Regions from separate parts of the Azospirillum formosense genome, predicted to be linked through region 4. Evidence: riboswitches for the same ligand, from Rfam matches in the RefSeq annotation. Region 4 holds a riboswitch; each other region holds the start of a gene.
What was found. A riboswitch is a leader RNA that binds a small molecule or an ion and turns the genes downstream of it on or off. The one in region 4 is predicted to bind thiamine pyrophosphate.
Positions count from the first base shown of each region.

Region 1 (3,455 bases), on a different replicon from region 4:
GAGCGGGCGACCATGGCGAAGCTGATCTTGTGGCCGTAGGGCAGGAAGCGCGTGGTGATCGGCACCCGCGCCCGGATGGCCTCCAGCGCGTCGTTGCCGCCATAGGCGACCACCGTGTCGGCGCGGGTCAGCCACGCCCGCTCCGCCGCTTCGTCGCCGCCCTTCCACCAGACGATGGCGATGCAGTCGGCCAGCTCCGGGTCGATCTCCGCCAGGATTTGCGCGAACCAGCCGGCGAACAGCGGCTCGGCGCTCGGCAGCTTGCCGACCGTGCCGGCCTTCACCAGCAGGCCGGAGATCAGGCTCCACAGCGGCAGGCCCGGCACGTTGCCCGCCCAGACATGCAGCAGCAGCTCCGGCCCGAAGGCGCGGGCGAAGCCGCCCTTGGGCATGGGCTGGAAATCGTCGAGCACCGCCGGATTGGCGAAATCCTCGGCGATGAACTTCCGAAGCTCCGGCCCGCGGAAGGTCTTCAGATAGCCGGTCAGCCCCAGCCGGACCATCTCCGCGTCGTAGCCGGTGACCAGCGGCAGCAGCCGTTCCGCCTTCCGCCGCCACGGGTCGTCGCGGTCGAGCAGCCGGGCGACGACGCGGTCGATGGTGGCGGCGATCTCCGTGACGGTGCGGCTTCGCAAATAGGTGCGCGCGTTGGCGCGCACCCGCGTTGCCAGCTCGGCGATCTGCGCCTCGCTCAGCACCGGCACCGCCACGTCGAGCGTCTCGGCGCCGCGCCGGAAGGTCAGCGTCCGCCAATCCACCGCGTCGGCGGACAGCCCCGGCAGATGCCCGGCACGCTCCATCAAGCCAACGGCCATTGGGCCCGCGCCGCTTTGAGGAAGTCCTCGACCGCCATGGAGCAGCCCTTGGCGTCCGCCCCGTCGGCCCGCCCGAGAAGCTGGAAGCCGCCGTCCACCTCCACTCCCGCGTCCTCGGTCAGGATGGCCGACGCGCAGTTGAAGTGGGCAAGATCGTGATGGACCAGCACGCCGACGCTGCCGCGCGACACCTCCTGCCCGGTCAGCGGGTTGATGACCCGGCTGCGGATCCAGTGCGGGCCGGACTTCACCGACGGGCAGGTCTCGTTGCCGTCGTCGTAGAACTGGGTGCTCAGCTCCGTCATGCCGTACATGTTGATGCACAGCCGGCGCGGCACGCCGAAGGTGGCGGACAGGCGGCCGTAGAACTCCTCCGCCGCCATCTCGCGCGACTGGCCCTTGAAGCCGCCGGTGTCGAGGATGCGGCTGCCCGCCGGCAGGGCGAAGCTCCGCCCCCGCTCGGCCAGAGCGTCCATCAGATGCACGACGCTGAAGCTGGCCCCCAGCAGGGCGTAGGGTTCGCCGGTCGCCTCGGCGCGGGACAGCTCGGCGATGGCCCCATCCACGTCCAGCCCGGCGTCGGAGACGAAATAGCGGCTCTCATCCGTCCCGAACTCGCTCTTCGCCAGCGCCAGATAATGGGCGAGCGAGGAGTTGGGCATCGCCTGCTCGGTCGGGAACAGGATGCCCATGCGCAGCCGTTCAAAGTCACCCATGAAGCGGTGGCGGAAATTGACGGTCATCGAGCGGTCGTAGACCGCCAGCGTCGGGTGGTGGCTCTTGCCCCGCACGCCCTTGGTGGTGCCGCTGGTCATGAAGACGTGCGGGCACTCCTCCGGCGGGCGCCCACTCAGCGTCAGGTCCTTGAAGGCGCTGATCGGCACCGCGGGCACGTCGCGCCAGCTCTTCACCGTGCGCAGGGTGCGCGCCCGCTGGGTGGCGAAGCGGCGGTAGGGGGCGTTGGTCTCGAACTGGTGGGCGAAGACGGCCAGCGCCATGCGGTTGAACGCCTCCTCGTCCGCCTCTCCGGCGGCGATGAAGGCCAGCAGCTCTTCGACAAGTCGGGCTTCGGTCACGTCCGCACACACCTTTTGCAGCGCCAACAAACTGTTGCCGGGACAAGCGGTGTCTGGATGGAATGGGGGTACGCCGTGCCGCCCTTCAGTCCCGTCCCTACGCCGGTATGACCCGGATCAGGTTCGATGGGTCACCGCGTTGTCCGGATGAAAGCGCCGGGCCGGCGGAGTCTCAGCCTCCTAGCGAGGCCCCCCAGGGAACACTTTGCAAGCTAAGGGACCCGCCCCCGCCCGTCAAGGAGGTCGGGCTAACGAACGGAGGCATTGCCTTTGGAGCCCCTCTCCCGTCCCGGGAGAGGGAAGGGGCCCACGCGAGGCGTGGGAAGGGTGAGGGTACCGCCGAGAATCAGCGCATTGATCCTTGCATGACCCTCACCCGCCCGCTCCGCGGGCCCCCTCTCCCGGGACGGGAGAGGGATTTGACGTCGAATGCGACGCCCCCGCCCGTCAAAGGAGGACCGGCGCTCCGCCCGTGGCACCCCCACAACCCCCGTGATAGGATCCGCGCCCGCGGGCGGCCGACGTCGGCGGCGGAACGGGGAACGGCATGGTGAGGATCGAGGACTGCACGCTGGTGTTCGCCGACACGGCGAACCACGCCCTGGTCGAGATGGCCATCCGGGACAGCCTCGCCGCCTGCCGCTTCTCCAGCGTCCTGCTGCTCTCCGACCGCGACCCGAAAATTCCGGGCGTCGACTTCCACCGGATCGCCCCGATCCGCGACATGGACGACTATTCGGACACGATCAACGTCCGCCTGCGCCGGCTGGTGACGACGGGCCATGTCCTGATCGCGCAGTGGGACGGCTTCGTCGCCGACCCGCGGGCCTGGACGGAGGAGTTCCGCGCCTTCGACTACATCGGCGCCCGCTGGGGCTGGTACCAGGACGGCATGACCGTGGGGAACGGCGGCTTCTCCCTGCGCTCCGCCGCCCTGCTCGACCGGCTGCGCGACCTGCCCTTCGAAGCCGGCATTCCCGAGGACCATGTCATCTGCCGGACCGAGCGCCCGGCGCTGGAGAAGGCCGGCATCCGCTTCGCCCCGGAGGACGTGGCCGACCGCTTCGCCTTCGAACGCACGCCGGTGCCGGGACCGGCCTTCGGCTTCCACGGCCTGTTCAACTTCGGCAAGGTGCTGGGCGACCGCGCGCTGGAGGAGCGGATCGAGGCCATGGACGGCCCGCTGCTCGACCGGCGCGACTACACGGACCTGATGACCAGCCTCGCGCTGACCGGACGCAAGGCCCCCTTCGCCTCCATGGTCCGCAAACTGGTGGCGCGGCGGGACGAGACGTTCCTGCGCTCCCAGATCACCGAATGGACGACCGGCGTGCAGCGGGACTATGTGCTGGCCCTGGCCGACGCCGTGCAGACGACGGCGGCGCCGGGGTCGCGCTGGCCGGCGGTGACCGCGCCGCAGCGCCGCCAGCCGAAGATCTACGACTGCTTCACCTTCCACAACGAACTCGACCTTCTGGAGCTGCGCTTCCGCGAGCTGTACGACACCGTCGACCAGTTCGTGATCGTCGAGGCCAAGCAGACCTTCACCGGCGCGCCCAAGCCC
Region 1 covers NZ_CP159403.1:1,649,853-1,653,307, forward strand. The annotation lists gene ABVN73_RS20675 (acyl-CoA reductase) at 1-815, opposite strand, end outside; gene ABVN73_RS20680 (long-chain fatty acid--CoA ligase) at 800-1,891, opposite strand; TPP riboswitch at 1,968-2,097, opposite strand; gene ABVN73_RS20685 (DUF5672 family protein) at 2,439-3,455, shown strand, end outside.
Region 1: linked by a shared signal. The riboswitch ahead of ABVN73_RS20680 (long-chain fatty acid--CoA ligase) and the one ahead of thiO (glycine oxidase ThiO) in region 4 are both predicted to bind thiamine pyrophosphate.

Region 2 (3,455 bases), on a different replicon from region 4:
GTCCCGCCGCGACTACACGCTGAAGGAAGCGCTGCAGACGCCGGTCTTCTGGGTCATGATGGTCATGTTCATCTGCACCGTGTCCGGCGGTCTGATGGCGGTGGCCCAGCTCGGCGTGATCGCCCACGATCTGGGCGTGAAGGAAGCCCCGATCAGCCTGTTCGGCATCACCATGGCGGCTCTGCCCTTCGCGCTGATGCTCGACCGCGTGATGAACGGCATCTCCCGTCCGCTGTTCGGCTTCGTCTCCGACCACATCGGCCGTGAAGCGACGATGTTCATCGCCTTCACCTTCGAAGGCCTCGGCATCCTGATGCTCAGCCGCTTCGGCCACGACCCGATCATGTTCCTGATCCTGTCGGGTCTGGTGTTCCTGGCCTGGGGCGAAGTGTACAGCCTGTTCAGCGCCACCTCGGCGGACACCTTCGGCACCAAGCATGCGGCGAAGATCTACGGCGTGCTCTACTGCGCCAAGGGCGTCGCGGCCCTGCTGGTCCCGCTGGGCAACCTGCTGATGGAAGCCACCGGCACCTGGGCGACCGTGCTCTACATCTGCGCCACCATGGACCTCATCGCGGCCTTCTGCGCCATCGCCGTCCTGCGGCCCATGCTGCGCAAGCACCACGCCCGAAACGCCGAACTCGCCGCCCAGCAGGGTGCGGGTGGGCTGGCGGTGCAACCCGGCCACTGATCGGTCCGCGAAGCTTTAGGTTTCGCATCCCGGATGACGTTATCGTCGATGACGGCCGCCGCGCGCACCCCGCGCGGCGGCCTTCTTTCATTCCAGGAAGAAGGGGCGGTTGTGGCCCTCGCCGGACTGGTTGAAGCGGTCCGACGACCAGAGGCCGTCCGGCTGCTCGTCCTGAGGATCGGAGTTCCACTCGTCGTCCTCCCGCATCAGCAGGGTCAGGCCGTGGCCCATCAGGCCGGCCAGGGCGACGAAGGCGATCATCTGTGATTCGAGCATGGGACGGGCTCCGGGCACTCGGGAGGGGGCTTTGTTTTTTGTTGTGATGCAGCATAGCGGCCCGGCTCAGGCTGCGCAATAGGATTTTGTATACCAGATAATGGATACCAGAACCGCGCCAATTGCATTGGCCAATTGATTTGGTGGTGCGGGATTCGCCGTGAATCGCGTTGACGTGGGCAGGGCGGATGGTTCAGCATGGCGACGTTCCAAGGGGAGCCCCATAGCACGGGGCTGAGATGATGCCGTAAGGCGCCGAACCCTTTGAACCTGATCCGGGTCGTACCGGCGTAGGGACAGGAACAAACGGGCCATCGTCACGCGCACTCCCTCCAGGGGACCGCTCCGGTCGTCCGTTCTGCCGCTCCGTCACACCCGGGTCTCCAACGATCCTATGTGCGATGGAGATCCACAGCAGATGCCTGACTCACTTCCCCCCGCTTCCCAAAAGGCCGCGCCGTCCGACCACTTCTCGGTGACGACCGGCCCGCTGCCGTCGTCCAGCAAGGTCCATGTGGCGGGGGAGCGCTTCCCCGACCTGCGCGTGGCCATGCGCGACATCCATGTGGGCGGCGGCGAGCCGCCGGTGCGCGTCTACGACACCTCCGGTCCCTACAGCGATCCCGCCGTGCGGACCGACATCCGCCGCGGGTTGGCGGAGCTGCGGCGTTCCTGGATCGAGGCGCGCGGCGACGTCGAGGCCTATGAGGGCCGCGAGGTCCGTCCGGAGGACGACGGGCTGCGCGCCGGCGAGACGCGCGCCGTGCCCGTCTTCGACCGCGCCGGGCGCCGCCCGCTGCGCGGCAAGCCGGGCCGGGCGGTCACGCAGATGGCCTACGCCCGCGCCGGCATCGTCACGCCGGAGATGGAGTACATCGCCGTCCGCGAGAATCTGGGCCGCCAGAGGCTGGCCGAGGCGGCGGCGCGGGACGGCGACGACTTCGGCGCCTCCATCCCCGACCATGTGACCCCGGAGTTCGTCCGCGACGAGGTGGCGCGCGGGCGGGCGATCATCCCGGCCAACATCAACCACCCCGAGTCGGAGCCGATGATCATCGGCCGCAACTTCCTCACCAAGATCAACGCGAACATCGGCAACTCCGCCGTCGCGTCGTCGGTGGGGGAGGAGGTCGACAAGATGGTCTGGTCGATCCGCTGGGGCGCCGACACCGTGATGGACCTGTCCACCGGCCGCAACATCCACACCACCCGCGAATGGATCCTGCGCAACAGCCCGGTCCCCATCGGCACCGTGCCGATCTATCAGGCGCTGGAGAAGGTCGGCGGCAAGGCCGAGGACCTGACCTGGGAGATCTTCCGCGACACGCTGATCGAGCAGGCGGAGCAGGGGGTGGACTATTTCACCATCCACGCCGGCATCCGTCTGGCGCACATCCCGCTGACCGCGAAGCGCACCACCGGCATCGTGTCGCGCGGCGGCTCGATCATGGCGAAATGGTGCCTGTCGCATCACCGCGAGAGCTTCCTCTACGAACGGTTCGAGGAGATCTGCGAGATCATGAAGGCGTACGACGTCGCCTTCTCGCTGGGTGACGGGCTGCGCCCCGGTTCCATCGCCGACGCCAACGACGCCGCCCAGTTCGCCGAGCTGGAGACGCTGGGCGAGCTGACCAAGATCGCCTGGAAGCATGACGTTCAGGTGATGATCGAGGGGCCGGGCCATGTGCCCATGCACAAGATCAAGGCCAACGTCGACAAGCAGCTGGCCCTGTGCGGCGAGGCCCCCTTCTACACGCTCGGGCCGCTGACCACGGATATCGCGCCGGGCTACGACCACATCACCAGCGCCATCGGCGCCGCCATGATCGGCTGGTTCGGCACGGCGATGCTCTGCTACGTCACGCCGAAGGAGCATCTGGGGCTGCCGGACCGCGACGACGTCAAGGTGGGCGTGGTCACCTACAAGATCGCCGCCCACGCCGCCGACCTCGCCAAGGGTCACCCCGGCGCGCAGGAGCGGGACGACGCCCTGTCGCGCGCCCGCTTCGAGTTCCGCTGGCGCGACCAGTTCCACCTGTCGCTCGATCCGGAGACGGCGGAGCGCTTCCACGACCAGACCCTGCCGGCGGAAGGGGCGAAGGTCGCGCATTTCTGTTCGATGTGCGGGCCGAAGTTCTGCTCGATGAAGATCACGCAGGAGGTGCGGGAGTACGCCAACTCCGGCATGGCCGAGATGTCGGAGAGCTTCCGTGTCAAGGGCGGGGAGATCTATCTGGAGGAGGGGCAGGCGGCCAAGTAGCGCCCGAATCGAAAAGGGGACGCCCTCGCGGGCGCCCCCTCGCTTCGGCTCCTTCCCCAGGCGGGGGGAGGGGAAGAGAGCGTCAGGGCGTGGCCGTTGCGCTTCGGCCGCCCGGCGCGCCGTGCGACTCGGCGGCCATGCGGCTGCGCATCGGGCGCAGGACGAACAGCGCCAGCACGGCGGCCAGCGCGTTGACCGCGGCGGCCAGCAGGAAGACCGCGTGCCAGC
Region 2 covers NZ_CP159402.1:1,090,499-1,093,953, forward strand. The annotation lists gene oxlT (oxalate/formate MFS antiporter) at 1-691, shown strand, start outside; gene ABVN73_RS05170 (hypothetical protein) at 779-967, opposite strand; TPP riboswitch at 1,170-1,282, shown strand; gene thiC (phosphomethylpyrimidine synthase ThiC) at 1,386-3,227, shown strand; gene oxlT (oxalate/formate MFS antiporter) at 3,310-3,455, opposite strand, start outside.
Region 2: linked by a shared signal. The riboswitch ahead of thiC (phosphomethylpyrimidine synthase ThiC) and the one ahead of thiO (glycine oxidase ThiO) in region 4 are both predicted to bind thiamine pyrophosphate.

Region 3 (3,455 bases), on a different replicon from region 4:
TCCGGCGATTCACGAAGCGTGAAACGCCGGCGCTTTCCACAGGCGAAGCGGCGCGGGCCAGACCTGCGGTTGCGGCATTGGGCAGCGTCATGGTTGCTCAGATACTGTGCAATCATGACCCAAGCCGCCGCCCTGCCTTCCGCCGCCAGCGATGACACCCGCCGCGCCATCGGCTGCTTTCTGCTGGCCATCTTCCTGTTCGCTGGCATGGACACGCTCATCAAATATCTGAGCGGCGGCTATCCGGTGGCGCAGCTCATGTTCGCGCGGTCGGTGGTGGCGGTGATCCTGGTCGGCGGCATTTCCGTGGCGCGCGGCGGCTGGGGCGGGATGCGCACGCGGCGCCCGGTCGCCCATGTCTTCCGCTCGATGGCCGGGCTGCTGTCGATGGGCTGCTTCTTCTATGCCTTCAAGCATCTGCCGCTCGCCGACGTCTATGTGCTGAGCTTCGCCGGGCCGCTGTTCATCACGGCGCTGTCCATGCCTCTGTTGGGCGAGCCGGTGGGCTGGCGGCGCTGGGCGGCGGTGCTGGTCGGCTTCGGCGGCGTGGTGGTGATGGCCCGTCCGGAGGCCGACGCGCCGATCCTGCCGATCGTCGTCGGCGTGGGCGCGGCCTTCTTCTACGCGCTGGCGATGATCGCGGTGCGCGGCCTGTCGCGGACGGAGAGCAACACGGCCATCGTCGTCTATCTGCTGCTGACCACCACGGTGGTGAGCGGCGTGGCGGCGATCCCCGACTGGGTGCAGCCGGGCGGGTTCGACCTCGGGCTGATGCTTCTGGTCGGCACGCTGGGCGGCGCGGCGCAGGTGCTGATGACCCAGGCCTTCCGCCTGGGGCGCGCCGCGGTGGTGGCGCCCTTCGAGTACACGGGGATGATCTGGGCGACGCTGCTCGGCTTCCTGGTCTTCGGCGACGTGCCGACCCCCACCGTGCTGGCCGGGGCGGGGATCATCATCGCCAGTGGGCTCTACATCCTCTATCGGGAAACCCTGCGCCGCGGCGACTGACGGGTCAGGCGGCGGCGGGAAACGCCAACTCGCCGTCCGTGACGCCCGGCGGGTCCGTCAGGGCGATGAGCCGGCTGCGCTCCAGCACGCGCCGGATTCGCGGCGGGTGATTCTCGAAGGCGATGGCGCTGCCGCGGTCGAGCACCGCGTTGCGGAGCGCCAGCAGAATGCCGATGCCGCAGGAATCGAGGAACTCCACCCGCCCCAGATCGACGCGCAGGGTCAGGGACTGCGCCTCCGCGACGCGGCGGAGCAGGGGCGTCAGGACGGGCAGGGCCGCGTGGTCGACCCGTCCCGACAGCACGGCGCGCAGCCCGCATCCGCCCTCCGCCGTGGCGAAGGGGTGCAGGGTGACGGCGCTGTGCGACGGGGTGGGCCGCATGCTGGGTGGCGACTTTCCGGTTGGGGCGACGGTCCGGCGCGGGCCGGGGGCGGCGGAAGGAACCACGGGAAGCGCGACTCTCCGGTGTCTGTTGCGTTGCGAAATTGTGAAAAGGCGCCGGGCCACCGCTTGACAGCCGGGCGCCGGGCTCACACTGTGCACACGAACGGCTGGGGTGCCTGCCGCAAGGCGGGCTGAGACCACACCCATCGAACCTGATCTGGGTCATGCCAGCGAAGGGAGCCAAGCGTTCGAGGCTGTGCCGCCGCTACACCCCTGGCCTCCTCGTCCTCGCGCGGTTCTTCGCCGGGCAGGAGGAGACACAACCATGCGGCGCTTCCTTTCCATCCTCTCGGCAACGGCTTTTTCGGCGGTCTGCTCGGCGTCGCTATTTCCGGGCGCGGCGCTGGCGGGCGAGGCCTCGGTCCCCGTGCTGGTGCCGCTGACCGGCTTCCTGTCGCTGGAGGGCACGAGCCAGCGCAACGGCGCGGTCCTGGCGCTGAAGGACGCGCCCGCGGGCGTGGCGGTGCGGTCGGAGGTGATCGACACCGGCACCTCGCCGGAGGCCGCGGTCACGGCGCTGGAGCGCGCGGCGGGCGGCAAGGTCACCGCGGTGGCGGCCAGCATGCTGGGCACGCAGATGCTGGCGATGCTGCCGCTGGCCCAGGATTACGGCATTCCGCTGGTCACGGTCTCCGGCACGGCGAGCATCACCGAGCAGGGCAACCCCTGGGTCTTCCGCTTCTTCCCCGGCGACGCCGTGACCAAGGAGGCCCACGCCCGCTACGTGACGGAGGAGCTGGGCAAGAAGCGCCCGGCGGTGATCTACCAGACGACGGCCTACGGGCAAAGCGGCAAGGCCCATCTGGAGCAGGCCTTCAGGACGCTCGGCGTCGAGCCGGTGTTCGAGGAAGGGGTGGACCCCGCCGCCAAGGACCTGCTGCCCGTCCTGACCAAGGCGCTGGCCGCCAAGCCCGACGTGCTGGTGCTGCACCTGCATTCCGGCCCGACCGCCCTGTTCATCCGGCAGGCGGCGGCCAACGGGGTGGCGGTGCCGATCGTCGCCGGCTCCGCCATGCACCAGCCGAGCACGGCAGCGCTTCTGGAACCGGCCGAGCTGAAGGGCGTCTGCGCCGAGACGGCGGCTTCGCCGATCTCCGGCGGCAGCCCGGAGGTGGAGGCTTTCACCGCCGCCTACCGCGCCGCCTTCAACGCGGAGCCCGACGCCTTCGCGCTCGGCCAGTATGACGGCATCCGCATGGTGCTGGCGGCGGTGCAGGGCGGCGCGGACAGCGCGGAAGCCGTCCGCAAGGCCCTGTCCTCCGGGACCCATCAGGGCCTCACCATGACCTACAAGTCGGACGGCAAGGGCAACATGGCGCATTCCGCGGTGATCGTCTGCTACGACGGCGCCTCGCGCGTGCCGGCGATCGCCAAGCGGTACGACAACGTGACCGGCGTGGTGACCGGCATGGTGAAGTGAGCCAGCCTTGATCACCCTGCAGCTTCTCGTCAATGGACTGGCCCTGGGCGCCGCCTACGCGCTGGTCGCGCTGGGCTTCGTGCTGGTGCTGAACGCCACCGCGGCGGTGAATTTCGCGCAGGGCGATCTCGTGATGGCCGGTGGGATGCTCGGGGTGGCGCTGGCGCCGCATCTGCCGGATCACCTGCCGTTGCCCGGGCTGCTCCTGCTGCCGGTGGTGCTGACGCTGATGGCCGGGCTGGGGCTGCTGCTGGCGGCGGCGGCCTATCTGCCGCTGCGCCGCCGCCCGCCGGTGGCGGTCTTCATCAGCACCATCGCGGCGGGGATCATCCTGCAGAACGGCGCCTCTGTCCTGTTCGGGCCGGAACCGCGGGCGGCACCGCCGCTGCTGGGCGGCGGGACGCTCGACCTCGGCGGGCTGGTGGTGGCGGAGCAGTCCCTGGCCATCATCGCCGTCGCCGCCCTGCTGATCGCCGGGCAGCAATGGCTGTTCGGGCGGACCCAGCTCGGCCGCCGCCTGCGCGCCACGGCGCAGGATCCGGAGATGGCGCGGGCCTGCGGCGTGCCGGTGACGGCGATGAT
Region 3 covers NZ_CP159402.1:827,111-830,565, forward strand. The annotation lists gene ABVN73_RS03890 (DMT family transporter) at 115-1,008, shown strand; gene ABVN73_RS03895 (STAS domain-containing protein) at 1,013-1,390, opposite strand; TPP riboswitch at 1,552-1,649, shown strand; gene ABVN73_RS03900 (ABC transporter substrate-binding protein) at 1,719-2,873, shown strand; gene ABVN73_RS03905 (branched-chain amino acid ABC transporter permease) at 2,881-3,455, shown strand, end outside.
Region 3: linked by a shared signal. The riboswitch ahead of ABVN73_RS03900 (ABC transporter substrate-binding protein) and the one ahead of thiO (glycine oxidase ThiO) in region 4 are both predicted to bind thiamine pyrophosphate.

Region 4 (3,455 bases):
ACGTCGGGCCGCGCGCCGATGTCCCAGTCCGCCAGCAGGTCGTGGAACTTGCGGCTGTCGTCGTAGGTGAAGCGCCCCGACAGCATGATCCCCTCCTGACCGTCGACGTCGGTGTAGGCGTACTCCATCGTCACATCCGCTGGCCGGTGGTGTCGGTTCTTCTCGGGCTGCGCGAGGTCAAAAGCCCCGCGCGCATTATGGGTGCACGAATTGTGAAGCCCACGCAAGCAATTGCGCGAGCGGCCGGAGGTCCCGAGCCAGTCTGCCGGGCTGGACAAAAGGGCGGCACACCTATATTCGGTGGTCGCCCCGGCGGGAATCCGCGAGGGCTCCCCACCAACCCGCAAACGCCGGTGCGCCATGGTCGGCCGATCGCAGGACCATGCCGTCACGCCGCATTGCCATCGTGAAGGGAGGGTGCCGCCATGCACACCGACCGCCAGGAACCGGATCGTATCCAGGACGATGTGCCGCACCCGGCCGAACGCCCCGACCCGCCCCGCGAGGACGGCGAGGAGGAGCGCGCCTATGGTGTGGAGCCGGAATTCGTCGAGGAGGTCGTCGAACGGCTGCACGCCGGCCGGCGCGACGAGCTGCGGGCCGAGCTGGACAGGCTTCATCCCGCCGACATCGCCGATCTGATCGAGCAGCTCGGCCACGACGACCGCGAGGCGCTGATCGGCGTCCTGCGTCCCGACTTCGACGGCGAGGTGCTGAGCTACCTCAACCACGATCTGCGCGAAGAGATCGTCGAGCTGTTCGAGCCGAAGGAGCTGGCCGCCGCCGTCGCGGAACTGGACACCGACGACGCCGTCGACGTCATCGAGGACCTGGACGAGGAGACCCGGCGCGAGGTTCTGGAGAATCTGCCGGCCGCCGACCGCGCGCTGGTCCAGGAGAACCTGACCTACGACGAATACACCGCCGGCCGCCTGATGCAGCGCGATCTGGTGGCGGTGCCGCAGTTCTGGACGGTCGGAAAGACCATCGATTATGTCCGCGCCGCCAACGACGAGCTGCCGGAGGATTTCTACGACATCTTCGTCGTCGACCCGATGCACCGGGTGGTCGGGGCGGTGCCGCTGTCGCGTCTGCTGCGCCAGAAGCGGTCGGTCCGCATCGCCGATCTGGTGACGGGGGAGGTGGACACCATTCCCGCCACCATGGACCAGGAGGAGGTGGCGAACCTGTTCCGCCAATACGCCCTGGTCTCCGCCCCGGTGGTGGATGCCGGCGGGCGGCTGATCGGCGTCATCACCGTCGACGACGTGGTCCACATCATCGACGAGGAGGCCGAGGACGACATCGGCAAGCTGGGCGGCGTCGGCGATACCTCGATCTACCGCTCGGTGCTGGAAACCTCGCGCTCGCGCATTTCCTGGCTGGGGCTGAACCTGTTCACGGCCTTCGCGGCGGCGGGCGTCATCTCGCTGTTCGAGGCGACCATCGAGCAGATCGTGGCGCTGGCCGTGCTGATGCCGATCACCGCCTCGATGGGCGGCAACGCCGGGACCCAGACGCTGACCGTGGCGGTGCGCGCCCTGGCGACGCGCGAGCTGTCGTCCTCCAACGCGCCCCGCGTGGTGGGGAAGGAGGTCCTGGTCGGGCTGCTCAACGGCGCCGTCTTCGCCACGCTGGTGGGGGCCATCGCCGCGACCTGGTTCGAGCCGATGATCGGCCTCGTGATCGGCTGCGCCATGGTCATCAACCTGTTCGTCGCCGGGCTGTGCGGGGTGCTGATTCCCATCGGGCTGGATCGGATGGGCGTCGATCCGGCGGTGGCCAGTTCGGTCTTCCTGACCACCATGACCGACGTCATCGGGTTTTTGTCCTTCCTGGGGCTGGCGTCGCTTTTGTTGCTGTGACCAACGAAAAGGGGCTTGCCAAAGGCGGCTCTCTTCCGGATGATCCGGGCATTGGCTGGGGTGCCGTGCGGGATGAGCCCGCGCGGCTGAGATCACACCCATCGAACCTGTCTGGATAATGCCAGCGAAGGGAGCCGCCGCATGGTATCCGCGCCCTCATTTCATTCCCATTCCGCACGTTCCGATTGTGCCAAGCCCACCGTCGCCGTCATCGGCGCCGGGGTGATCGGCCTGTCCATCGCCTGGAAGCTGGCCGTCGCCGGTTGCCGGGTCGAGGTCTTCGACCGCGGCGCGGCCGGCCGGGGCGCCAGCCACGCCGCGGGCGGCATGCTCGCCGCCTGCGTGGAGACCGAGCCCGGCGAAGAGAGCCTTCTGCCGCTGACCCGCGCCTCGCAGGATCTGTGGCCCGCCTTCGCGGCGGAGCTGGAGGCCGCCTCCGGCATGGCGGCGGACCTGCGCACCGAAGGCACCATGGTCATCGCGCTGAACGCCGACGACGCGGCGAAGGTGCGCTTCCTGCATGATTTCCAGACCAAGCTCGGCTTGCCCGTGGAATGGCTGAGCGGAGCGGAGGTGCGGCGGCGCGAGCCCTATCTCCAGCCCGGCGTGGCCGGGGCGCTGTTCTGCGCCGGCGATCATCAGGTGGACAACCGCAAGGTCGCCGCCGCCCTGCACGCCGCCGCCCTGCGGGCCGGCGCCGTGGTGCACGAGCACGCCGAGGTCAGCCGCATCGAGATCCGCGGCGGCCGCGCCGTCGGCGTCCAGGTCGGGGACCGGCTTTTCGAAGCCGACCGGGTGGTGCTTGCGGCCGGGGCGTGGTCGGGCTGGATCGACGGAATGCCCCCGGCGGTTCGTCCGCCGGTGCGCCCGGTGAAGGGGCAGATGCTCTGCCTGCGCATGGACGCCCGGCTGCCGCTGCTGCGTCATGTGGTGTGGACGCCGGGCACCTACCTGATCCCGCGGCTGGATGGGCGGCTGCTGGTCGGTGCCACGACGGAGGAACGCGGCTTCGACGACCGGCTGACCGCCGGGGGCCAGTTTGCCCTGCTGGAGGGGGCGTGGCGCGCCCTGCCGGGCATCGCCGAACTGCCCATCGAGGAAAGCTGGGCCGGCTTCCGCCCCGGCACCCGCGACGACGCCCCGATCCTCGGCCTCTCGGAGGTGGAGGGGCTGGTCTACGCCACCGGTCACCACCGCAACGGCATCCTGCTGACCCCGGTCACCGCGGAGTCGATCGCGCGGCTGATCCTGACCGGGGAGGCCGATCCGGTGATCCGCCCCTTCGCGCTCGACCGCTTCGCCCAGCCCAAGGGAGCCGCGGCATGAGCGCGCGCATCCGCGTGAACGGGCGGGAGGAGGACCTCGCCGCCCCCACCGTCGCCGCCCTGCTGGCCGCGCGGGGAATCGCCGCGGGCACGCGCGGGGTCGCCGTCGCCCTGAACGGCGCTGTCCTGCCGTCCCGCCGCTGGGAGGAGACTCCCCTGTCCGCGGGCGACGCCCTGGAGATCATCCGTCCCGTCCAAGGCGGCTGACCTTCTCGCCCGCTGCGCCTCTTGATCGTTATTCCCACAGGCGGCGCCCAATCCCTCT
Region 4 covers NZ_CP159405.1:251,346-254,800, forward strand. The annotation lists gene ABVN73_RS25505 (STAS domain-containing protein) at 1-128, opposite strand, end outside; gene mgtE (magnesium transporter) at 426-1,865, shown strand; TPP riboswitch at 1,912-2,015, shown strand; gene thiO (glycine oxidase ThiO) at 2,007-3,191, shown strand; gene thiS (sulfur carrier protein ThiS) at 3,188-3,397, shown strand.